DNA from 4 places in the Ruegeria lacuscaerulensis genome. Region 3 is predicted to be linked to each of the others. Evidence: riboswitches for the same ligand, from Rfam matches in the RefSeq annotation. Region 3 holds a riboswitch; each other region holds the start of a gene.
The links. Region 3 has a riboswitch for cobalamin ahead of GOV79_RS12245 (DUF1636 family protein). Riboswitches for the same ligand answer to the same signal wherever they lie in the genome.
Positions count from the first base shown of each region.

Region 1: it holds a riboswitch for cobalamin, as region 3 does, so the genes downstream of both, GOV79_RS18635 (hypothetical protein) here and GOV79_RS12245 (DUF1636 family protein) in region 3, are expected to answer to the same signal.
Region 2: it holds a riboswitch for cobalamin, as region 3 does, so the genes downstream of both, GOV79_RS05930 (CbtB domain-containing protein) here and GOV79_RS12245 (DUF1636 family protein) in region 3, are expected to answer to the same signal.
Region 4: it holds a riboswitch for cobalamin, as region 3 does, so the genes downstream of both, GOV79_RS05860 (DUF1636 family protein) here and GOV79_RS12245 (DUF1636 family protein) in region 3, are expected to answer to the same signal.

Region 1 covers NZ_WQGP01000010.1:47,343-53,261, reverse strand. Annotated here, with positions in the region: gene GOV79_RS18645 (DNA polymerase III subunit gamma/tau) at 1-788, opposite strand, end outside; gene GOV79_RS18640 (protein-tyrosine phosphatase family protein) at 927-1,424, shown strand; gene GOV79_RS18635 (hypothetical protein) at 1,427-1,834, opposite strand; cobalamin riboswitch at 1,919-2,139, opposite strand; gene GOV79_RS18630 (alpha/beta hydrolase family protein) at 2,276-3,154, shown strand; RNA gene ffs (signal recognition particle sRNA small type) at 3,149-3,247, opposite strand; gene GOV79_RS18620 (bifunctional 2',3'-cyclic-nucleotide 2'-phosphodiesterase/3'-nucleotidase) at 3,287-5,128, opposite strand; gene nudC (NAD(+) diphosphatase) at 5,309-5,919, shown strand, end outside.
Region 2 covers NZ_WQGP01000002.1:480,614-486,532, reverse strand. Annotated here, with positions in the region: gene GOV79_RS05955 (thiamine pyrophosphate-binding protein) at 1-908, opposite strand, end outside; gene GOV79_RS05950 (DUF302 domain-containing protein) at 987-1,445, opposite strand; gene GOV79_RS05945 (DUF1636 family protein) at 1,573-1,929, shown strand; gene GOV79_RS05940 (hypothetical protein) at 1,926-2,420, opposite strand; gene GOV79_RS05935 (CbtA family protein) at 2,487-3,185, opposite strand; gene GOV79_RS05930 (CbtB domain-containing protein) at 3,190-3,354, opposite strand; cobalamin riboswitch at 3,391-3,596, opposite strand; gene cobF (precorrin-6A synthase (deacetylating)) at 3,640-4,383, opposite strand; gene cobA (uroporphyrinogen-III C-methyltransferase) at 4,376-5,104, opposite strand; gene GOV79_RS05915 (cobyrinic acid a,c-diamide synthase CobB) at 5,101-5,919, opposite strand, start outside.
Region 3 covers NZ_WQGP01000005.1:281,408-287,326, forward strand. Annotated here, with positions in the region: gene GOV79_RS12230 (FecCD family ABC transporter permease) at 24-1,037, opposite strand; gene GOV79_RS12235 (ABC transporter substrate-binding protein) at 1,039-1,986, opposite strand; gene GOV79_RS12240 (ABC transporter ATP-binding protein) at 1,983-2,789, opposite strand; gene GOV79_RS12245 (DUF1636 family protein) at 2,786-3,130, opposite strand; cobalamin riboswitch at 3,233-3,432, opposite strand; gene GOV79_RS12250 (bifunctional enoyl-CoA hydratase/phosphate acetyltransferase) at 3,670-5,064, shown strand; gene GOV79_RS12255 (acetate/propionate family kinase) at 5,057-5,919, shown strand, end outside.
Region 4 covers NZ_WQGP01000002.1:466,120-472,038, forward strand. Annotated here, with positions in the region: gene GOV79_RS05840 (TolC family outer membrane protein) at 1-482, opposite strand, end outside; gene GOV79_RS05845 (protein-L-isoaspartate O-methyltransferase family protein) at 578-1,231, opposite strand; tRNA gene GOV79_RS05850 (tRNA-Cys) at 1,457-1,530, shown strand; gene GOV79_RS05855 (NAD(P)-dependent oxidoreductase) at 1,574-2,530, opposite strand; cobalamin riboswitch at 2,677-2,884, shown strand; gene GOV79_RS05860 (DUF1636 family protein) at 2,970-3,344, shown strand; gene cobW (cobalamin biosynthesis protein CobW) at 3,346-4,401, shown strand; gene cobN (cobaltochelatase subunit CobN) at 4,405-5,919, shown strand, end outside.

The DNA.
Region 1 (5,919 bases), on a different contig from region 3:
AGGTCCAGCACTCGGCCACGGTCGGCTAAACCCAGCATCGCACGCACCTGATCGGCGCTGGTTTCCCCGGCACCGTGTGAAATCGCCTGATCCAGCAGAGAGGTCGCATCCCGCGCCGAGCCTTCCGCCGCGCGGGTGATCAACGCCAACGCGTCCTCGGCGATTTGCGCACCTTCGGCCTCGGCAATGCGGCGCAGCAAGCCGATCATGTCTTCGGGTTCGATCCGGCGCAGGTCGAACCGCTGGCAACGCGACAGAACCGTCACGGGTACTTTGCGAATCTCGGTGGTAGCAAAGATGAATTTCACATGCTCGGGTGGTTCCTCAAGCGTCTTGAGCAGCGCGTTGAAGGCGCTGGTCGACAGCATGTGGACCTCGTCGATGATGTAGATCTTGTAGCGGGCCGAGGCCGCGCGGTAGCGGACGCTGTCGATGATCTCGCGAATATCATTGACGCCGGTGCGGCTGGCGGCGTCCATCTCCATCACGTCCACATGGCGGCCCTCCATAATGGCCACACAATGTTCGCACTGGCCGCAGGGTTCGGTGGTCGGCTTGCCCTCGCCATCGGGGCCGATGCAGTTCATACCCTTGGCGATGATTCGGGCCGTGGTGGTTTTGCCGGTGCCGCGAATGCCGGTCATGATAAAGGCTTGCGCAATTCGATCCGCCTCGAACGCGTTTTTCAGCGTGCGTACCATGGCGTCCTGACCGACTAGATCGGCGAAGGTTTCCGGGCGGTATTTGCGGGCAAGAACCTGATAGGCGGGGCTGGGCGTGTCGGTCATATCTGCTCTGTCGGATTCGGAGTCCGATGCAGCGTAGTGACCCCTGCCGCCCACGTCCACAGCAGCAGCGCAGGAAATTCGATTTGCAAGCAAGGACGCAGGCGATACATCATCGGCGCAGATTGATCGGAACGTGCCATGGATAATTTCGCCATCTATTCCCTGCGACTGGGGCCGGGTCGTCTGGGGATATCTCCGCTGCCCGGCGCGGGAGGTGCCTATGCGGCCGATCTGAAGACGGTGCAGGACTGGCGACCGGATCTGGTGATTTCAATGACCACAAGCTCTGAGATGAAAAACCTGGGAGCGGCGGCGTTCGGTGTCGATCTGGAGCGGCTCGGGGTCGAATGGGCTCACCTGCCGGTCCAGGATTTTGGTGCGCCGGATGCGCGGATACAGGCCATTTGGCCAGATGTCAGCCAGCGCGCCCGTGCGTTTCTGTCCGGCGATGGAGGCATTTTGGTCCATTGTCGGGGCGGCTGCGGGCGATCAGGTATGGTTGCTTTGCGGTTGATGACGGATAGCGGACTGCCCGCAGATACCGCTTTGCAGATGCTACGGACAGTACGTCCCTGCGCCGTCGAGACCGAGGCGCAGATGGTCTGGGCCACTTCGGCGGCCCGGACGGGCAGCTGAATTCAGGCTGAAAGCTGGTGTTCGGTCGGCGCGGCTGGCTGGGGCGCCGTGGTAACCACTTCCATCATCGCGCAGGGCGGTGTCGGCAAAAGGCTGGCTGCGTGGGCGGTGAAATCTGCTCCGAACAACATATCCGCATAGCGATCCAGCCGCTCGGCCGGAGTGTCGGCGGCCACACCGCAGAACACCCGGATCTGATCGGGTTGGGCGCGAAACCGGGCCGAGCACCCTTCGGCGCAATGGGTCAAGTCGCTGCTGCCTTCGATCTCGAACGCATCGGTTGTTGCCGGACGGGCCGTGGCCATTGCATCCGTCAGGGCGCGTGCCATTCGGGCCAGTGCCGGGCAGGGGGCGCCGGTTTTTTGGCATACCGTCGCGGTGAATTCGTGGGTCTTGGTCTTCCAGATCATGATGCGCCCTCCGCGCGCTGGACGAGGGGCATGGATCAGGTGTGACAGCGTGCTGACGACCTGTCCCGGACACCCCGCCCGAGTTTCGGTTTTCGTTCGATGGCAGGTCTCCTGACTTGCGGGTCGTGGCTTTGCCGACCTTCCCAGCCTGTTGGCCAGTGGTATCTCGGCATTGCTCACCGCTTACAGTTGCGGGGGCAGTCTCGGCCTTGATCCGTTCCGGCAATGCCGGGCAGGATCGCACCGTGTTCCCTTTTCATCCCGCCCCGTGACCGGGGACGAGAACCATCACGCCATCGCTAGCGGTTGAGCGGGCTTCGAGTCAAGCGCCATTGAATACCGGCGCGACGTTGGGTCAATTTCCCCACGGCTTGACTCTGATGACGGAACAGGGCCGACTGCGCGGGTGAACTAAACAGTTTAGAATATGAGGCGCGGGCGATGTTGGACAATACGCATTCTGTTTTGACCGAAGATGTCCAGTTTCCGTCCGGTCCGGCGATGCTGTCGGGGCGGCTCTATCTGCCTGCTCTGCCTCCCAAGACAGTTGTGGTGATCCATGCAGCGACCGGCGTGCCCCGCGACTATTATCAGCATTTTGCCCATTGGCTGGCGGCCGAGCAGGGTATGGCTTGTCTGACCTATGACTATCGGGATTTCGGCCATTCGCTGACCGGCCGATTGCAGGACTCGCAGGTAACTATGGCGGACTGGGCGCTGGTCGACATGCCCGCCGCCCGCGCGGAAATGCGCAGACGCTTCCCGGACGCGGAACAATGGAGCATCGGCCATTCCGTTGGCGGAATGTTGGGCCCGGTTCAACCGGATATCGCGCAGATTGACCGCATGATCTGTGTTTGCTCCGGGCTGGTCACTCTGTCTGATCACCCGTGGCCGTACAAGGCACTGGCGGGGTTGTTCTGGTATGGCCATGCGCCGCTGGTTGTCAAAGCGGCGGGGTATTTGCCGGGCAGGGCTTTGGGCTTTGGGGCTGACTTGCCCGCGCGGGTCTACTGGCAGTGGCGTAGATGGTGCACGGCACCGACGAACTACCTGCCCGATTTGGGCAAGACCCTGCCCGAGGCGCGCTGGGCCGGGCAGGGAGTGCCGGTCGATCTGATCGCATTCGACGACGATCAGGTGGTGCCCCCCAAAGCGGTGTGGCGTCTGGCTGAGCTTTGTGGCCCGCATGCGCGGCGTCGGCTGTTGTCTCCGTCAGATTTCGGGGTGAAAGAGATCGGGCATATAGGCGTGTTCGCCCGTCGCAACGCAGCGGTCTGGCCGCAGCTTATTGCCCAGGATCATGTGGGAGATAAGTGAGAGGTTGGACATCGACCCAAGCGGGGCTCGTTGTGGCTGCTTCCTTCCGGACCTGACCAGGTTGGCGAGGCGCTCGCCCGCGCCAACCTCTCAGCACGCGATATAGGCAAGTGCGCGGCAAATGACAACCCGTCAGAGCGTCAAATGGATCATCAGAAAACCGGCCTCGTCCTCTCCGGCGATGTTTGGTGCAAATTCCGAGATGTCGTCCAGATGCTGCCAGGCCTTGTGGCCTGTACGCAGAACCGCCAACGCCCCGGCCACAGGGGACAGACGAAACGGACGCTCGAACACGGTGCCGGAATGAGGCCCGGCAGTCACGTAGTTTTTGACCAGATCTTGTAGGGGCAGAATCGGCAGCGGAACGCGCGTCGCCCGCCCGGCAAAGGGGAAGTGCCCACCGCCATTTGCGCGGTAATTATTCAACGCCACCACAAAGGTCTGCTCTGCATCCAAGGGTTGGCCTTCGAAACGAATCTCGCGGACGCGGCGGGCCGATGGGTGCAAAAGTGCCCCATCTGCGCCAAACCGAGCGGGCTGGCTAAGGTCGATCCGGTATGTCAGCCCATGCAGGACGTCAAAATTATGCCCTGCGCGGTCCGAGGCCAGCAGATCGCATCGTTGGCCGGGGATCATCCTGTTAAAGACGCCTGCGGACATTTCCAGCCAGTCTTCGATTTGCGAACCGGTGACGGCGACAGCCATCATCTCATCGGGAAAAACGTTCAAGTCCGTCACATGGCGCAGGCAGATTTCCCCGGCCGGGACGTCGGTAAAGAACCGAGGCCCGGCACGCCCGCCGAATTTCGACGGGGACACGGCAGACAGGATTGGGCAGTCCCGATAGTCCGTATCCTTTAGAAAAGGTCGCAACGCGAGGGTTTGAGCGGCGGCCACGAAAGCCAAGCCCCGGTCATAGCCGCAAAAGCTGAAATAGCTGTGCATGTGCTGCTGTACCTGTCCCACAGGTTCGGCCACCCGCCGCCGCGTCTCGGCGTGGCCGTTGGCAAGTAGCTGCGTCAGTGCGGCGTCTTCATCTGACGCCTCTGTCGAAACCGAACGCACCTGCGCGTGTCCATGAAATACCTGCCATCGGTCGTCCAGTGATGTGCCGAGGGTCAGGTCGATGACGCCCAGATATGACCCCGCCGCACCGGGCATCACGACGGGGGTGCTGTGCACCAGCCCGCGATCAACGTCGATATAGCCGCTGTATTCTTGTTCAGGGCTGGGAAAAACCATATGGGAATGCCCGCCCGCAATGGCGTCGATCCCGTCGATGGCGGCCAACGGTACCAACGCGTTTTCCATGCCGGGCGTGTCTTGCGCCGGACCGAACCCCGTATGCGCCAGCGCCACAACGATATCGCAGCCCAGTTCGTGCAGTTCAGCGACTTTGCGGCGCGCACAGTCAAGGATGTCGCCGATCTGAACTGCACCTGCCAGCTTGTGCGCCTCCCATTTTGCGGTCTGGGGTGGCAGGACCGAGAATATGCCGATTGCAAGCTCGTGCGCGTGCCCTTGGATTTCGACCTGACGCCTGACAATCGTGTGCTCCTGCCAGACCTGCGGGCTGGAGGATTTGTGGGCATTGCTGCACAGAACAGGGCAGGGGGCCTGCCGCATGATCCGGTCCAACACGTCCAGACCAAAGCCATAATCGTGATTACCCAGCCCTATGGCATCATAGCCCAGAAGGTCGAAGGCCTGCATAAGAACATGGCGCTCGGGGTGTTGAGCCACGGCCCAGTCGCCCAGCGGCGTGCCCTGGACCGAGTCGCCATTGTCTACCAGCAGAACCAACCCGTCCTGTACCTCGCTTCGGGCCTTGCGGATCAGGTCTGCGGTCCGGGTCAGGCCAATCGTCAGTTCGGACCTGTCAGTGTAATAATCATATGCCGTCAGGTTCATATGCAGATCGGACGTGGCCAGAATCCGCAGTTGGACGGTTTGATAGGAAGGAAAAGTCGACACTACTCTACTTTAGGCAGTTTTATATTAATCATTTTCAACAAAAAGAGTGATGCGTGCAATTTTCAAGGCGGACCTGCGGTCTTTCAGCGGCAGCGGGTGTTTTTTCGGAGTTCCATGAATACCCATTGCAACCCCAGAACCATCGTGGCAGCCCTATGCGCACAATCTGGGGGGCATGCAATGAAGAATGCAGAGTTTGTGACGTTCGGCGGATCAGGGCTGGACCGTGCGGCGCATATTCGGGGCGATGCCGATGCGCTGGCTGGTCTGGTGGCGGACCCGGATGCCAAATGCCTGCTGATATGGCGCGGCAAACCCCTTGTGCAGGGTGAGGCTTCGGATCGTTTGGGTCTGATCCCGGTGTCTCATGCGCTGGTCGAAAACGGACCGGGCGGAGTTGCGGATGGGCTGATTTTTCTGGGCCTGTCGGATGGTGTCCCGGTCTTTGCTGCCGATATCTCGAATTGGGAGCCTGACGGGCAGGATTTGTCCGAAGTAGGTGGTTTCGTGGATGGCTCGGAACAGCAGCATCCTGACCTGCCAGACGGGTTCGTATTTGCCGAACTGCGCCGGATCATGACGTGGTTGTCCCCGCGTGATGCCGAGCTTGCGGCAACCGCCAAGGCGGTGATCGGCTGGCACGAAACCCATAAATTCTGCGCCCGCTGTGGCGCGGCCAGCGCGATGACGCAGGCCGGATGGCAACGAAGCTGCCCCACGTGTAGCGGCCAGCACTTTCCGCGCACGGACCCGGTGGTGATCATGCTGATCACCAATGGGGACTCTGTCCT
Region 2 (5,919 bases), on a different contig from region 3:
GCCGAGACGTCGATCACACGCTTTTCCTCAGGGTCCCAGATCTCACGCCAGCCGGGGCGCATTTCGATCGGGTCATAGCCCAGACACAGCACCAAATCGGCCTGTTCGACCAGCGGAACCAGATGTTTGTCAGCCAGCGGCGACAGGCCCGCGCCGCCCAGGCACAAAGGGTGATCCTCAGGCACCACACCCTTGGCCTTGTAGGTCGTCACGAAGGGGATGTCGAAGTGCTCCAGAAATGCCTGCACCACATTGCGCGAGTCGTCATAGAGAACATCCAGCCCGACAATTGCGATGGGCCGTTCGGCCTGAGACACCCAACGGCGGGCTTTCTCGACGCAGTCGCCTGCGGGGGACACAGTGGCAATCTTGGCGCGGCGGCGCGGTTTCACGCCCGACACGCGGGTATCCGCGACCGAGATCGGCACGTCGATATGCACCGGACCGGGGCGCGGTTGATTGGCCAACGTAACCGCCTTATCGGCAACAATGTCTGCGCCTTTGGCGGTCAGTGTAAACGTCCCCTTGGTGATTGAGCGATAGACCTGCGCGTGATCCATCACCTGATGGGTATAGGTCAGCGCCTCATCCGCATCGACGCATCCGGTCAGCACGATCATTGGCACACGGTCTTGCAAGGCATTGGCGACCACGTTGATCCCGTTCATCGCACCGGGGCCAAGGGTGGCAACCAGAATGGCAGGCGCGCCATCGCGGTGATGCACGGCCTCGGCCATGAAACCGGCGGCGTTTTCATGCTTGGTCAGGTGAAAGGTGATCCCGGCCTGTTCCAGCGCATCGACAAGGGTCAGAACCTCACCACCGGGCATTCCAAAGGCGTGGCGACATCCGGCCTCGTACAAACGTTGGGCCAGAAGGTCCGCTGCGCGGGGCGAGAGGTCTTGCATAAGTCATGCTCCGAAAAACTGTTTCACAGCAGATTGCGGAGGACAGCCCCAGACGCAAGCCGGATCACGCCAGTGTGACTATTTGACTGCTGTTTCAGCCACAGCCTGAAACTTGCCATCCAGCTCCTCAGCGATCTCGCGCAGGGGGTCTCCGCCCTCATAGACATAGGGCGCGAAGACAAAGCTGGGAGTCTTGTAGGATAGGGTGGCGGTGCCGTCCTCGTTCTCGGTGACATAAAAGCGGATCGGCGCCTCGATCATCGCGTTCACTGATGTTTCCAGCACGCGCACCGCATAGTCGTTGTTGAAGGCACCAATGACCCGATTGCCGGGGATAGTGATCCCGCGCGATGCGGCGGCGTTGGTCGGGCCTGCCTGCGTGACCACGATCAGACCATTGGCTTTGATGGCATCCTTGGTGTCGGCAACCAACGCGTCGTAACTTTTGTCGGTTGCGTAGCTGGCCCAGCCCGACAGGGGCTCGTCTGACAAAGCAGGGGTCGCTATCAGGGCAATCGCAGTCCAAAGGGCTTTCATCTGGGCCTCCTGTTTCGGGGTTGCGACAGTGATGCCAGAAAGCGGGACAGGGCGCACTCACAATCTTGCGCGTTTTCTCGATTGCGCCTGCGGTTGGAAACCCTCAGAAACAGGCAAATGCCACCCGATGAGTTCCGAATTGGATCAGATGCGCCTGTTGATATGTTCGTCCTGTGCCGGTGCCCGCGATTGCGGAGCCGAGGTCAAAGCTGTCGAATCCGCCCTGACCCGCGCGGGGATTGAGGGGCGGGTTTCGGTCGATCAGCACGCCTGTTTCAGCGGATGTGCAGAACCCGTGGCCATCGCGCTGCAGGCCGATGGCGGGGCGTCATATGTGTTTTCAGGGGTCGATGTCGCCTCGGACGCCGATGATATCGTGGCGACCTGCCGGACCTATCTGGAAAGCCCCAAAGGCTGGATCGAAGACGCCCGGCCTTGCGGGCGGCTCCGGATGTGTTTGCGGGCGCGTATCCCGGCGCTTTAGTCGACCTGTAGTGTGACCGCCGCGCTGACGGGGATGTTGTCGACCATCAGCGGGCTGTGGCTGTTTGCGTTCAGAGAGACCGAGACTTCGACCTCGCCCTGCGGCAGATGGTCGATATGCATCCAGTTACCGTACAACCGGGCCAGTTTCTCTCCATTTACGTAGACATGTGCATGCCCCTCGCCGTCGACATCGGTCTTTGAGGCATTTTGTGGTGAGAACCGAAAGTTCTGCGGCATGACATACAGGTTCCAGCCCGCCATAGGATCGGGCGTAAGAGCGATCTCAAGCCCCGGAGCATCAGCGCCAGCAGGCAGGTTGATGGCAGTCGAATGATCGTGTGCGGCTGCCTCGGCGTGAGATGGACTGTGATGTGCAGGATCGCCATGTTCATGGCCGTCGAAAGTGACGCCATTTGCAGCCGCAACCACAAATCCTGCACCACTGCCAAAAACTATGCCGATTGCAAACAGGGCAAGTGAGCGTGCCATTTTATGTTCCTTGATGGTAGTAGCAAACACGCCGAGCTGGTCTCGGCGTGTTCATAAGCGTGCTTGTCAGGCCGCAGCTTCGGCACGCTGGCTTTCATATCGCCAGAAGTACCCGGCGAATGCCCCGACCAGAACCCAGGCTACCAGTCCGATGCCAAAAGCGCGTGCGGCAAACAGCGCACCGATCTCGGTCGGAACGGGGCCGGTGAACACGTCCGGCTCGGGCGCGCCGATCAGATGTGGGGCCAACAGCAGGGCGGCTGCGATCACATAGCTGATCAGGGTGCCGCCAAAGGCAATCAGCCACATGGCAACACCTGCTGCTGCGACGGTCGCAAACCACCAGATTTGACGCGCAGCGACATCGGCTGCTGCCACGCCGGGCACTTCTGGCGCGAGCGAGAATCCGGGTGCGAGGTGCACGGCAACGAACCCCGCAAGCCCCCACAAAACACCGGTGCGCCCGTCAATCTTGTGGCCGTTGCCCTCAGCCACGGACATCAGCGCGATCATCATCAGCGCATAACCGGTATAGATGAGCATTGTGAAAATAACGCTCAACGCATCGCGGAACAGATCCGAGAACATGCCCGGCAGCTCGGGGTGGGCATTGACGACGTCGCCGCCGAAATGGACCAATTCGCCTGATTCATACAGTTCCGCGTGCAGCAAAACCGGTTGCACAAACGCAAGCTGCAGCAGGGCGGCAATCAGCCCTGCTGTAGCACCAGCGAACAACGCGCTGGTCAGAATGCGACCAAACATGGGTTTAATGGCAGGGGAAGCCAGTTGCGTGACGCACGTCATGGGCTGCGTCATGCAGGGCGGCGGCCTGAATGTGACCAGTCACCGAAATGATGCCAAGGCCCAGAACCACAGCGAACATGACCGGCAGGATACCAGCGCGCGAGGCGGTTTGTGTTTGAGTTGTCATTTTCAATTCTCCTGTGCCGCCGCACCCGACGGCTGGTGTTTCAAATCACGCCTGGCAGGTCTCCTGGCTTGCGGGTCAGGGCCTGTGCTCGCCTTCCCCCTGAAAATTCAGGAGTGGCTGGTTGAGCAAGGCTCACCGCTTACAGTCGCGGGGGCGGCTGTGGATTGGATCAACTCTGATCGCACCACATTCCCTCTTAGCTCGTCGCTGTGAACGACGAGACCAGACGGGTTCATCTAGCCTTCAAAACCCGCGTGGCGCAATCGCCATTCGCGACCAATTTGGTCAGTTCACGCACTTTTTGAGAAGATAGATATCCATGATCCACCCGTGATCGGCGCGTGCAGCTGTACGGGTGTCCAGAATCTGCTGCGCAACCTCAGCCAAGGGCCCCTTGATCAGAATTTCCTCTTTCATGCCCACGTACGCCCCCCACCAGATGTCATAATCTGCCATCTGAAGATGTTGGAACGAGCACTCACCATCCAGCATTATCGCCACGTTTGACGCACCGTCCGGCCACCCTTCGTCGCGAATCCGCCGCCCCGTGGTCACGATGTAGGGGGCACCCAGATCGTTGATCGGAATCACGTGGGCAGCCGTCAACGCCTGCAGCGCTGTAATGCCAGGGATCACCCGCGTCGTCGGTTGAGGGTCCAGCCGCTCTGCAATCCGCAGGGAACTGTCATAAAGCGACGGATCGCCCCAGATCAGTAGAGCTACATGTCGTGCTCCAGGATGGGCGGCGATTGCCTCGCTCCAGCGCAATGCAATCGCGTCGTGCCATTTATCCACCCCGCGCAGATATCCGTCGTCGGACCGGCGCTTGGGGATGTCGAAATAGGCGATCTGCGGCGGCGTGTCGGTCACCTGCGCAATGATCATTTCGCGCAGCCCGGCCAGATCGGCCTTATTCTCGCCCTTGCGGGGGATCAGGATCAGGTCCGCCGAGCGGATCGCCTGCGCGCCCTGAAAGGTCACGTGGTCAGGGTTCCCGGTGCCGATGCCGATCAAGGTCAGGTCAAACATCGTCAAACTCTGCCAGCGGGCCGTAAAGGATCAGCGCCGGGGCGGTGCCTATCTCGTCCGCCAGTTTATTGGACAGCGCGCCTACAGTACTGCGATGCAGCTTCTGCTCGGGGGTCGAGACGGATTCGGCCATCAGTGCTGGCGTTTCCAACGGCAGGCCATGTGCGTGCAGCGTTTCGACCAGCAGAGGAAAGGTGCGCTTGCCCATGAAGACGACTGTGGTCGCATCCGGGTCGGCCAGCGCGGGCAGGTTCAGGTCCTCGGGCAGTTTGCCGCTGACATCATGGCCGGTGACAAACTGCACCCGTCGCGCGGTTAGCCTACGGGTCAGCGGGATGCCAGCCGCCGCCGCCGCCGCTACAGCTGAGGGGATGCCGGGGATGATCTCGTATTCGATCCCAGCCGCGCGCAGGGCGACCAGTTCTTCTTCCAGACGTCCGAACATGCCGCCATCGCCGGATTTCAACCGCACGACCCGCTGGCCTGTTTGCGCATATTCCACCAACAACCGGCTGACATGGTCCTGCTTGGGCGAGGGGCGACCCGCCCGTTTGCCCACGCCCACCAGATCGGCATCCTCGCGCGCATGGGTTAAGATCGGCCCGCTGCTGAGGTCATCAAACAGCACCGCATCCGCCTTTTGCATCCGATCTACGGCCTTGAGCGTTAGCAATTCCGGATCGCCCGGACCTGAGCCGATGAACGAGACAAACCCACTCATACTGAGGCCTCCGCGATCAGGTGAAAGAACGTGCCGGTCACGTTGCCACGCACCGATCCGGTCTGCGGCCCTTCGGCCCCTTCTGCGTCAAACACACGGGCCAAAGGCGCGTCAGGTTGCTCGATGATTGAGGAATAGTGGAACTCATGCCCCCGCAGGCCCGTGCCTACGGCAAAGCCGGGCATCGGGGCCAGCAGTTCGGCGCGACGATAGCCCAGATTGAACTTGCGCTTTTCATAGGACGTCACCAGCCCCAACAACCCGGCCATCTGATGCGAGACACTCTCTTTGTCGATCAGAGCCTGTCCCAGCGCCATATAACCCCCGCATTCTCCATGCACGGGCTTGGTTTGCGCGTGGTTCCGCAACCCTTCCTGAAAGACGGATGCGGCGGCCAGAATGCCTGCGTGCAGCTCAGGATATCCGCCCGGCAACCAAACCAGATCGGCATCCGCCGCAGGGGCTTCATTGGCCAAGGGCGAGAACGGCAACACCTCGGCTCCAGCCGCCCGCCAGCCTTCCAGCAAATGCGGATAGGTGAACGAAAACGCCGCATCGCGGGCCAGCGCGATCCGTTGCGCCGGTGGCCGCGGCAGCGCGGCGGACGATGGCCCATTCGGGCCTGAGGACGCCGCCCGCTTGATCGCCTCAAGATCGACATGTTCGCGCAGAAACGCGGCATAGCCCACAATTGCGCTTTCCAGATCGGGATGTTCAACCGCCTGGATCAGGCCCAGATGCCGCTCGGGCAGGGTCAGGTCTCCACGACGGGGCAGCACGCCCAGAACCGGCAGGCCCGCGCGTTCCATTCCCAA
Region 3 (5,919 bases):
GGGACTGACAAAGACAAGCCAATTTATCTTTTGGGCTTCGCCGTTCTGAGCAGCAGAATGAAAACGAAAATCGACCCCAGTGAGGTCGTCACAATTCCGACCGGCAGTTCTTGCGGGGCAAGCATCAGGCGGCTGAGGATATCGGACCCGGTCAACAGCACCGCGCCAACCACGGCTGCCGTCGGGACAAGGTGATTGTGCAAAGGACCAGCGATGCCGCGCGCAATATGTGGAACCATCAGGCCAACAAAGCCGATCACTCCGGCGACCGACACAAAAACGGCGGTCGCGAGTGCTGCAACAAAGAACATTTTGAACCGTAGCGACTGAACCGGAACGCCCAGTGTTGTTGCCGTGACATCTCCGGTCAGCAGCGCATCCAGCCAGCGGCTACGATAGAGGGCATAGGCCAGAATAAGCGCCAGCCCGGCGCAGACCAGCGGGAAGGTTTCCCATCGCGCCAGACCCAAACCGCCAAGCATCCAGAAGATGACGGAATGGGCAGCACGGTTGTCGCCTGCGAAAATCAGGTAATTGGTTAGGGCTGAGAACAGGAAGGACACCGCAAGCCCGGCTAGAATCAATTTCTCAGGCGCGCTCGTCCGCAATCCGTGTACCAAAGCCAGCACGATGCCAGAGGCCACCAGCCCTCCGCAAAACGCCGCCAGCGGCAAGGTCCAGAACCCCAGAATGTCCCCGGTTACGGTGATGACGAACACAGCACCCGCTGCAGCGCCCGAAGACAGCCCGAACAGAAACGGGTCGGCCAGATCGTTCCGAGTGGTTGTCTGCAAGACAACGCCGACAATCCCCAAACCAGCGCCGATCACGGCCGCAAACAGCGCGCGGGGCAGGCGCAGGTCAAAGACGATACGGTGCAGGGGCGACACGTCTCCATCCACAAGGCCTGTGCCCAGCAATATGGCCTTGAATGTATCGGACAGAGGGATGGATGTGGTTCCGTAGATTGTTGAAACCAGAAGAAGGGCGGCCAGAATGACCGCCCCCACCAAAAGTGTCAGCCCCAGACGGCCCAAATTAGTTCAGGCCCTTATGCATGGCCTGTGCCATTTTCGAGATCGCCTGAATGTTCGCGGGTCCCGGCGTTAGTTCTTCGTACCGCAGACCGATCCAGCGCTCGTTTTTGACCGCATCGGTTTGCGACATCACCGGGTGCTCTTGCAGGAATTTGAACGTATCCACCGCGCCATTTCCGGTTTGATAGTCCAACAGCACCAGGAACTCGGGGTTCGCGGCGGCGACGGCCTCCCAAGAGCTTCGGCCCCAGCTTGTATCCATGTCATGGGTCACGTTCTGACCGCCCGCAGCGGCAATCATCGCATCAGGGATGGCGTATTTTCCGGCGGTGAAGGGCGCATCAGCGGGCCCGTCCAGCAGGAACACGCGCGGTTTCGGCAGATCGGCGGTTTTCGCCTCAATCGCGGCCAGCTCGTCTTTCCAGCTTGAAACCAACGCTTCGGCCTTGTCTTCAACATGCATGACCTTGCCCAGACGCAGGACATCGTCAAACAGCAGGTCCATGCTGGCCTTTGGGCGGTCCTTATGCAGGTGAACGCAGCTTTCCGACAGGATCATAGTCTTGATCCCGAAGGGCGCCAGCGTTTCCGGTGTCACATCACCGCCGGGCCGCATTCCGTAGTACCAACCGGCAAAGAACAGGTCGGGTTCAACGGCCACCAGGTTCTCGACCGTCGGATATTTCGGGGCCAGTTCCGGGATATCGCCGCGCAGCGAGTCGAACTCGGGGCTGGTTTTGTACCAGCCGGTAATCCCGGTCAGGCCGACGATCTTGTCTTGTAGACCCAGTGCAAAGGCCATGTCGGTCATGTTCATGTCATGCACGACCAGACGCTCGGGCTGGGTTTCAAACACCAGCGGTTCGCCGCAATTGTTGACGGTAACTTCATGCGCGGCGGCACCGCCCGCCATGGCTGTAACCAGCGCCACGGACAAGATGTGTTTCATTCGGAAATGCTCCTAACTGGATTGGAAACTGAGGTTTTTCGGATGTCTAGCGCCGGGATCAAGCGGCCCTCGTGCTGGAAAAACAGGTAATCGACACCGAACGTGTCACGCACGCGGTCGGTGGTCAGCACGTCGGCCACAGGTCCGAACCCGGTAAGACGGGTGGATTTCATCAGCGCGACATGCGTCGCAAATTCCGGGATCATGACCAGATCGTGGACGATCATCACCACTGTGATCCCCAGCCCGGCCACCAGTGACAACATCCGCCCCTTGGCGTCCGGGTCCAGATGGTTGGTGGGCTCGTCCAGAAACAGCAGTGCCGGGTTTTGTGCCAATGCCCGCGCGATATGGGCGCGCTGCCGTTCCCCGCCCGACAGAACCGCCATGCGCTTGTCGGCCAGATCGTTCAGGCTGGTCAGGTCCAAAATTCGCGCAAGATCGGCGGCATGGGCCTCGGCCGAGCGGTCGGACCGGATCGGGATCTGTCCCAGCGCTACATACTCGCGCAAGGAGAGCCGCCCGTCGGGATATTCCTGCTGGCTGACAACAGCGATCATCCGCGCACGCTCGGTCGCCGACATGCTGCGCAAATTTCGCCCCTTGAACAATACATTGCCGTCAGAAGGATGCTCGGACCCGCATAGAAGGTTCATCAGCGTTGTCTTGCCCGCGCCGTTGGGCCCGGCGATGGCCAGAACCGCGCCTTCGTGAAGCGCAAAGGTGATGTCCTGAAGCAGAACTTCGCCGTGATAGGCGTGATAACCGACGCCGTTGACCTGAAGGAACGCATGTTCGGTCATGTGGCCTCCGTCGCCAAGGGCGGCATCCGCGACAAGGTCTTGTGCAACAGCGCCTCGGGGCGATCCGTTGCCTTGGTCCAACCTGTGGAACTGTTTTGGTATTGCCGCGCGAAAGCGGCCAAAGCGTCGATATCGGCCGAGGTTTGAATTTCGCCAAACAGATATTGTGCCTTCGCACCCGCCTGAAATCCAACGGTCAGTGGGTGATCGCAGCCGGCCATACACTCGATCATCCGTGTGCCGTAGCCCTCGGGCAGGCGCTCGCGCAGGGCCTCGGCAATCGATAGCGCCGCCTCTGCCCCTTGGCAGGTCGTGCAGATCAGCACCACATGATCCGTCATGCTCCGCCCCACCTGCATGCCAGACGGGCAGGGAGAGGAACGGTTCTGATGACATCGGGTCGATGTGACATTGAGCCTCTTTCCAGGACACCCCGCCCCGGTTTGGTTGCGTTTGAGATGGCAGGTCTCCTGACTCGCGGGTCTGTGCTTGGCCACCCTTCCCGACCTGATCCGGCCAGTGGGATATTGGCGTCGCTCACCGCCTACAGTTGCGGGGGCAGTTACGGATTTGGTCTGCACCTTACCGTATTCCCTTTTCATCCCGCGCGTGCAGCATCGGGAACCATCGTAGCGTCACTGCCTCAGATCAGAGCATGGGTCAATATGGATTCCGCAACGTTCCGGTGAAGACAGCGCAAAGGATATTGCTGCTCAGTGGGCAATCAGTTATGCTGCGACGCAGCAAAATTTGAAAGCCGAGGCTACGTTTTGCGGGCTCAAGGGTGCTGGAGGTACTATTGTGACCCCGAACTGACCTGCATCAATTAAACCCGCGACCCAAGTCGGTAAGACGTCCGAAAAACCAAAGTTGGCACGCTATGAAAATCCAGGAAAATAAAACCTTCGAGCAGCTCAAGGTTGGCGACGCGGCACAACTGACCCGCTTGTGCACGGTTGACGACCTTTATGCTTTTGCCTCGGCCTCGGGCGATCACAATCCGCTGCATCTGGCAACCTATGACGGGGATGGCGACGGCCTTGCCGAAGCCGTCGCACCCGCGCTGTGGCCCGCCGGTCTGGTCGCAGCCGTGCTGGGAAACTACATGCCCGGCGCCGGAACGCAGACTCGCCGCGCGGATTTGGCCTTCCACCTCCCGGTGCTTGCGGGTGAAGAACTGACTGCCTTTGTCGCTGTTGAGGAAAAGCGCGACGATGGTGATCTGCTCTGCTCAGCCGAAGTGCGACGGGTCGTTGACAATGCACTGGTTCTCAGCGGCACCGTTCAGGTCACACCGCCTTCGACGCATATGGAGTTCGACTCGGTCGAGGTCCCTGGCCTGATCGTGCAGCGGCACCGCCATTTCGACGCGCTGTTGGAAAAAGCGCGCCCACTAGAGCCGATGCCAACCGCCGTTGTTGCGCCAGAAGAGCCCAACTCTCTGAGCGGCGCGTTGCTGGGGCATGCCAATCATATTATTTCGCCGATCCTCGTCGGGAACCCCGATAAAATCGCCGCTGCTGGCGCTGAGCTGGGGGCCGACTTGTCTGGCATCGAAATTGTCGAGGCCCGCAGCCACGGCATCGCCGCGCACCGTGCCGTGGATCTTGTAGTCGACGGACGCGCGCAGACCCTGATGAAGGGGTATCTGCATACCGATGAGTTGCTGCACGCGGTTTTGCGTCGTGAAAAAGGGCTGCGCACAGGGCGGCGACTGTCACATGTGTTCGTAATGGATGTTCCGGGCATGTCGCGCCCGATCATGGTGACGGATGCGGCGGTGAATATTGCGCCTGATTTGGAAACCAAGGCGGATATCGTGCAAAACGCGATTCACCTGGCACATTCTTTGGGAATCGAACAGCCCAAGGTCGGCGTGTTGTCGGCGGTTGAGACGATCAACCCGCATATGCCGTCATCGGTCGATGCGGCCTTGCTGTCGAAAATGGCCGAGCGCGGTCAGATCACCGGCGGGTTGGTCGATGGGCCGCTGGCGATGGACAATGCGGTTGATCTGAACGCCGCCCGTACCAAAGGGATCACGTCAGAGGTTGCCGGTGCTGCCGATATTCTGGTCGCGCCTAATATTGAGGCCGGGAATATGGTGGCAAAACAGTTGACCTTCATCTCTCATGCCGAGGCGGCAGGGGTCGTGATCGGTGCGGTCGTTCCCATCATTTTGACGTCACGATCCGATGATGATGCCTCGCGATTGGCATCCTGTGCTGTAGCCGCGCTTCATGCGCATGCAAACAAGGGTAAAATCCATGGCTGATCATGTTGTGGCGCTGAACGCCGGGTCTTCTTCCCTGAAATTCGCGCTTTATGAGCTGGTTGAGGGCAATCGCCCCAGTATGCGCTGGCGTGGCCAGATCGAACGTTTGGGCGACGCACCACGTTTGCTGGCCCAATCCGCTGGAGGACGCTCGATCGACCGTCCTTTGACCAACACCAAAAGCCATGACGAGGCGATCCACGCCTTTCTGGAAATGGCGCGGGAATACCTGCCGGACATCCATGTACGTGCCATCGGGCACCGCGTCGTCCACGGGGGCACTGTTTATTCCGAGCCGGTGCGCATTGACGCCTCGGTTGTCGAGACGTTGTCTGGGTTCATACCTTTCGCGCCGCTGCATCAGCCCTATAGTCTTGCAGGGATACGCGCAGCCAGCGCGGCCTTCCCGGACACGGCGCAGATCGCCTGCTTTGACACGGCGTTCCATCGGACACACCCTTGGGTCAACGACACCTTCGCCCTGCCGCAGAGCTACTATAACAAAGGCGTACGACGGTACGGGTTTCACGGGCTCAGCTACGACTACATAACGCAAAAGCTGAAAGAGATCGCGCCGGGCTTGTACGACGGGCGCGTGGTTATTGCGCATCTGGGTAACGGGGCCTCGATGTGTGCGGTTTCGGGTGGTCGGGCGGTGGCCTCGACTATGGGGTTCTCGGCGCTGGACGGGTTGCCAATGGGAACGCGTAGCGGGCAGCTTGACCCTGGTGTTGTGCTTTACATGATGCAGCAGGAAGGCCTGTCGGCGGATGAGATTGCCGAGATTCTGTATCGCAAATCCGGTCTGCTGGGTCTGTCGGGGATATCGTCGGACATGCGCACCCTTCTGTCCGC
Region 4 (5,919 bases), on a different contig from region 3:
ATCTGAACGGTTTCTTCCTGAAGAACAACGGCCAAATAAGCATTTACGGCTCGGAACAGCACGGCCTGTTCCACATCAATCAGGCTTTGACGTGTGGACAGAACGATTTCTTGCGCCGATTGCTTGCCCAGAACCGAAAAGCCACCATCGTAGATCAGCTGACTAAGCGTCAGACCAGCAAAGAACGTAGAAGGTTCATTTCGGACCGTCACATCGTCAATGGTCGAGCGGGTATAATCCTGGCTGACCTGAGCGGCAAAGTTGATGATCGGACGCAGCGCGGCCAATGCGATCGCCACATCTTCGTCGGCAGCACGCAGCAAGGCCCGGTTTTGTTCCAACAGCCCGCTGGTGTTATAAGCACCAATGAACGCGTCTGTCAGATTGTCTGCCCATGCGCCCCGACCTGGCACAACACTAAGCGCGATACCAGCCGTCAGCGCCAACGCCTTGACCAGTTTTCCTCCCGCCGTAGAACTCATCACGAAATCCTCTCAAACCAAAATTACGCAGCCCTGCGGACAGTTTGCGCGTTTATGTTCAACTAATCAAGGTGGCAGGACAATCTGTCCCGGAATTATAGCGAAAATACACGATCCGTGGAAAAAGCGCGCAAAACCGGGGCATTGGCATTAAACGCGTGGCGCCAAGTCACGCGTTCGCCGGATTTGTGGCCGATCCGAACAGTTCCCAATTCACCATCCATGAAAAGGCATGCGATCCGGCCATGATCCTTGAGCTGCGCGAGCAACGCGTCAGGCACATGCTCGACCCCGCCCTGAATCAGGATGACATCGTAGGGGCCATGTTCGGTTGCACCCTGCTCCAAAGGCCCGACATGCACGATTGCGTTATCTGCGTCTGCTTCCATCAAAACGGTTTGGGCCTCGGTGGCGAGTTCTTCATCCTCTTCCACCGCAACCACAAGCTGCGCCATCTTTGCGGCAACAGCAGTAGAATACCCCATCGCCGGCGCGATATCGAGCACGACCTCATCATTGGAAATATTCAGCGCATCCAACATTTTGGCAAGCGTCCGAGGCTCCAGCAGGCAGCGACCGTTCCCCAGATCAAGCAGCCCTTCAACATATGCTGCCTCGCGCTGCGCATCGGGCACGAAGTTTTCACGCCTGACGCTAAGCATCGCATCGATAATCGGAAATTTCGTGACATCAGAAGGCCGGATTTGCGTATCGACCATAGTGCGGCGCCGGGCTGCAAAATCTGTCATTGGATCGCTCGTTCTATTCCCTTGGATGCTGGGCTTGTGCCATATCCGGATAAAACCGGCAACGGCTCAGGCATCGAAACTTTTTTGCAGAACAAGAAAGTGAACCTGTTTCCGATATGGCACGCCTGCGCTTGCTGAATTTTCGCCGCAACCCTCTGGACGCCCCAGAAGAAAGCTGTTAAAACGCCTGTCACACCACAGCAAGTATTTGATTTTACTTGAAAAGGCGAGTTGGCGGAGTGGTGACGCAGCGGATTGCAAATCCGTGTACACCGGTTCGATTCCGGTACTCGCCTCCACTCTCTCTACAAAACAGATTATTCCACTGACGCGCGGCTTGCGTCATTCAGCCCCACGCCCCTGAGGGATGACCTCGTATCCGGGCTCTTCCGGTTCGTCGTCCTCCATCTCGGGCGGAAAACCGGAGGCTGTGATGTCTAGACCGGTTGCATCCTCCAGACGTCGGATGATGTTGGGAGACAATTCACGCTCGCCATAGCGGGCAATTCCGTCCTCGAAAATCTGGATCATGACCGGGTTGATCTCCAGCGGTACACCGGCGCGGTCAGCGACGTCCTGAAACAGCCCGATATCCTTTTTCACAAGGTCCATCGTAAAGGAAATGTCGCGTGATCCGTTCAGGATCACCTGGCTTTCGGTCTCATGCACAAACGAAGTACCTGATGAAATCTTGATCGCCTCATAAGTCGTGTTCAAGTCCATCCCGGCGGCCTTGGCGGTCACGAGCGCTTCGGCGCAGGTAATCAGGTTTGCCGTCGCCAGGTAGTTGGTCAGCACCTTAAGCACCGAGGCCGAGCCCAACTCGCCCGTGTGCAGCACGCGGCGGCCCATCGTGGTCAGAAAGGGTAGGATACGTTCGAACGTCGCGCGGTCGCAGCCCGCGAAGATCGAGATATTGCCCGTCGCCGCCCTATGGCACCCGCCCGAGACAGGGCAGTCTACTGCCGCCCCTCCGCGTTCGATGACCTGCGCACCCAGCCGCTTGACCTCGGCCTCGTCGGTGGTGGACATCTCCATCCAGATCTTGCCGGGGCCGACCTCGGGCAGCATCTCCTGCATCACGGCGTCCGAGGCAGCAGGCGATGGCAGACAGGTGATCACCGCGTCGCAATCGCGCATCAGCTGGGCCGGGCTTTCGGCGGCCTTGGCCCCCTGCGCCACGAAGCCCGCGACCAGATCAGGGTTCAGATCGTGTACCGTCAGGTCGATCCCGTTGCGCAGCAAAGACCCGGACAGTTTGCCGCCCACATTGCCCAGTCCGATAAAGCCCACTCTCATGCGACACGTCTCCCTGTTTGCGCCGTTTCGGTCATGGCAGCACGGGGTTGCGGGCTTCGTCATGCCGCCCAGCGACGCTTACAGGTCGCTTTTCCACCGTTGCTTCACAGATGCTTGCGACTCGCTTGACAAGCCCCTGCCCGGTGCCGCATGTCCGATCCGTTGGTGTCCTCTTCACGAGGATGAAAAGGGAATGCGTCAACGGATCATCCGCCAAACGCAGCCGCCCCCGCGACCGTGACCGGAGAGGGTGCCCAAGCCACTGGCCAAACAGGCCGGGAAGGCGGGACATCCGACAGGGCAATTGCCCTGACATCCGCAAGCCGGGAGACCTGCCAGCACCCGCGATTGAAACCGGACGGGGTGTTCCGGTGTCGGGTCAAATGCGACCCGCTTGAAACCCCGTCCCCCACGATGAGGATTTGGGGGGATGAGAGACATGACCGAGACCGCTCCGGTCGAGCTGCTGGTTTGCACCACCTGCCGCCGCGGCCTACCTGTTGAAGATGACGCAGACCGCCCCGGCACGTTGTTGCACAAGGCGCTGGAACAGGCCGATCTGCCCGAAGGCGTAACGCTGAGAGCCGTCGAGTGCCTGTCGAATTGCGATCAGGGCTGTTCCATCGTTCTGCGCGGCGGACCCGAGCGCTGGACCTTTGTTTATGAGAACCTGAACGAGGTCGATCATGTCGACGTGATCGTCGACGGCGCGACCAAGTATCTGGCCACCGAAGACGGCTTGGTCAAATGGCGCGAGCGCCCCGAACATTTCCGCAAAAACTGCGCCTCGCGCATTCCCCCGATTGGAGCCTGACATGTCCACCCTCGAAAAACTCCCCGTTACTGTGATCACCGGCTTTCTGGGCTCGGGTAAAACCACGCTGGTGCGGCACCTGATGCAGAACCCGCAGGGCAAGCGTCTGGCCGTTGTGGTTAATGAATTCGGCGATGTCGGCGTGGATGGCGATATCCTGAAGTCCTGCGCCATTCCCGATTGCCCGGCGGAAAACATCATGGAACTGGCCAATGGCTGCATTTGCTGCACCGTGGCCGATGATTTCATCCCCACGATCGAGGCGCTGATGGCGCTGGAGCCGCGCCCCGAGCATATCCTGATCGAAACCTCGGGCCTTGCGCTGCCGAAACCGCTTCTGAAAGCGTTCGACTGGCCCGATATCCGCTCGAAAATTACCGTGGATGGCGTGATCGCGCTGGCCGATGCCGAGGCGGTGGCCGCTGGTCGGTTCGCGCCGAATGTCGAGGCAGTGGATGCCCAGCGCATGGCCGACGATTCCATCGACCATGAAACCCCTCTGTCCGAAGTGTTCGAAGATCAGATCTCCTGCGCCGATATCATCCTTCTGACCAAGCCTGATCTGGCCGGCCCCGAAGGTGTCGCCAAAGCCAAAGAGATTATCGCCGCCGAGGCCCCGCGTCCTCTGCCCGTGGTCGAAGTGGCCGAAGGTGTGGTGGACGTGCGCGTCGTGCTGGGTCTTGAGGCTGCCGCCGAGGATGACATGGAGGCGCGGCCTTCGCATCATGACGGTCATCACGATCATGAACATGACGATTTCGAAAGCATCATCGTCGAGCTGCCGGAACAGACCGACCCGGCCGATCTGGTCGCGAAAATCGAACGTCTTGCCAAAGAACTGAACATCCTGCGCGTCAAGGGCTATGCCGCTGTTAAGGGCAAGCCAATGCGCCTTCTAGTTCAGGCTGTGGGCGCGCGCGTGCGTCATCAGTACGACCGTCCGTGGCAGCCCGGCGAAGAGCGCCGTTCGCGTCTGGTGGTGATTGCCGAGCATGACGACATCAAAGAGGCTGAAATCCGCGACATCCTCGTGGGCGTCACCGAGGCTGCCGAGTAAACCATGCACGTCGTCTTCCGCGAAAACCACGGGTTAGAGGAATCCGAAACCCCAACCGATCTGGGCCAGAGCCCGGCGGATTTGGTGGTGCTGTCGTTCTCGGACAGCGACCTTGGTGCTTTCGCGGCAGGCTGGCATCGCGGTGGCGGGCCTGACGGTCGGATGCCGACCCTGCGACTGGCCAATCTGACGGCGCTGAAACACCCTCTGTCCGTTGACACCTATGTGGAACAGACGTTGGAGGACGCTAAAGGCATCCTGATCCGTCTGATCGGCGGAGTGCCCTATTGGTCCTACGGACTGCAGCAGGTTCTATCGCTTGCGCAGACCAAAGGGATTGCTGTGGCCGTGCTGCCCGCCGACGGGCGCGAGGATACGCGACTGGATGAGTATTCCACCCTGCCCGTCTCCACCCTGCGCCGCTTAGCGCATCTTTGTGACACCGGCGGCGAGGTTGCAGCACAAGCCGCTTTGGCACAGATGGCACTGGCAGCGGGGCTCTATGCGGGTCCGGTGATGGGGGCTAAATCCCTGCCCGACTGCGGCGCATGGTGCCCCGATCGCGGAGTGATTCCGGCGGAACAGGCGTTTTCCGGTGACTCAAAACGCGTCGTGGTCAGTTTCTACCGCGCTTACCTGACCTCGGCCGACACAGCCCCCGTGGCCGCCCTGATCCGTAGCCTGCGCGCGCGCGGCTTTCAGGCCGTGGGCCTGTTCGCCCCTTCCCTGAAAGCGCCATCCGCCGCCGACTGGCTGCGCGACACCATCGTATCGCTGGCCCCGTCCGCGATCATCAACGCCACGTCCTTCTCGGGCAAAGGCGCGTCGGGTACCTCGCCTTTGGACGCTGCAAATGTGCCCGTCTTCCAGGTCGCACTGGCCACTTCGCGCCGCAAGGCGTGGGCCGAGGCGGAACGCGGCCTCTCCCCCGCCGACCTCGCCATGCATGTGGTGCTGCCCGAGGTGGACGGGCGTATTTCAGCGGGCATCGCCTCGTTTAAGGAACCGGGCAAACGCGACCCGCATCTGGAATATTCCCGCTTTGCCCACCGGGTCGAGGAGGAACGGATCGAGGCCATCCTTGACCGTGTGACCGGCTGGCTGAACTTGCAAGGCAAACCCAAATCCGATCAGGTGCCCGCGCTGGTTCTGTCCACCTATCCCGGCAAAGACTGGCAGATGGCCCATGCGGTGGGCCTCGACGCGCTGGCCTCGGCTGAGGCGATGCTGTCCGACCTGCAAGCCGGGGGCTATGATACCGCCCCTGCCAAACCAATCGCTGATACGCTGCTGAACGCCCGGATCGCATGGCCGCTGGCCGAGTATCAGGCCGCGCTTGCGGACCTGCCCGAACAGCTGCGCACCGACTTGCATACGGTTTGGGGCGCTCCCGAGGATGACCCCGCTTACACCGATGGTGCCTTTCACTTCACCGCCCTGCGTCGGGGCAAGGCTCTGGTCGCCTTGCAACCTGAACGCGGCACGCCCGAGTTACGCGATGACGACTATCATGACCTG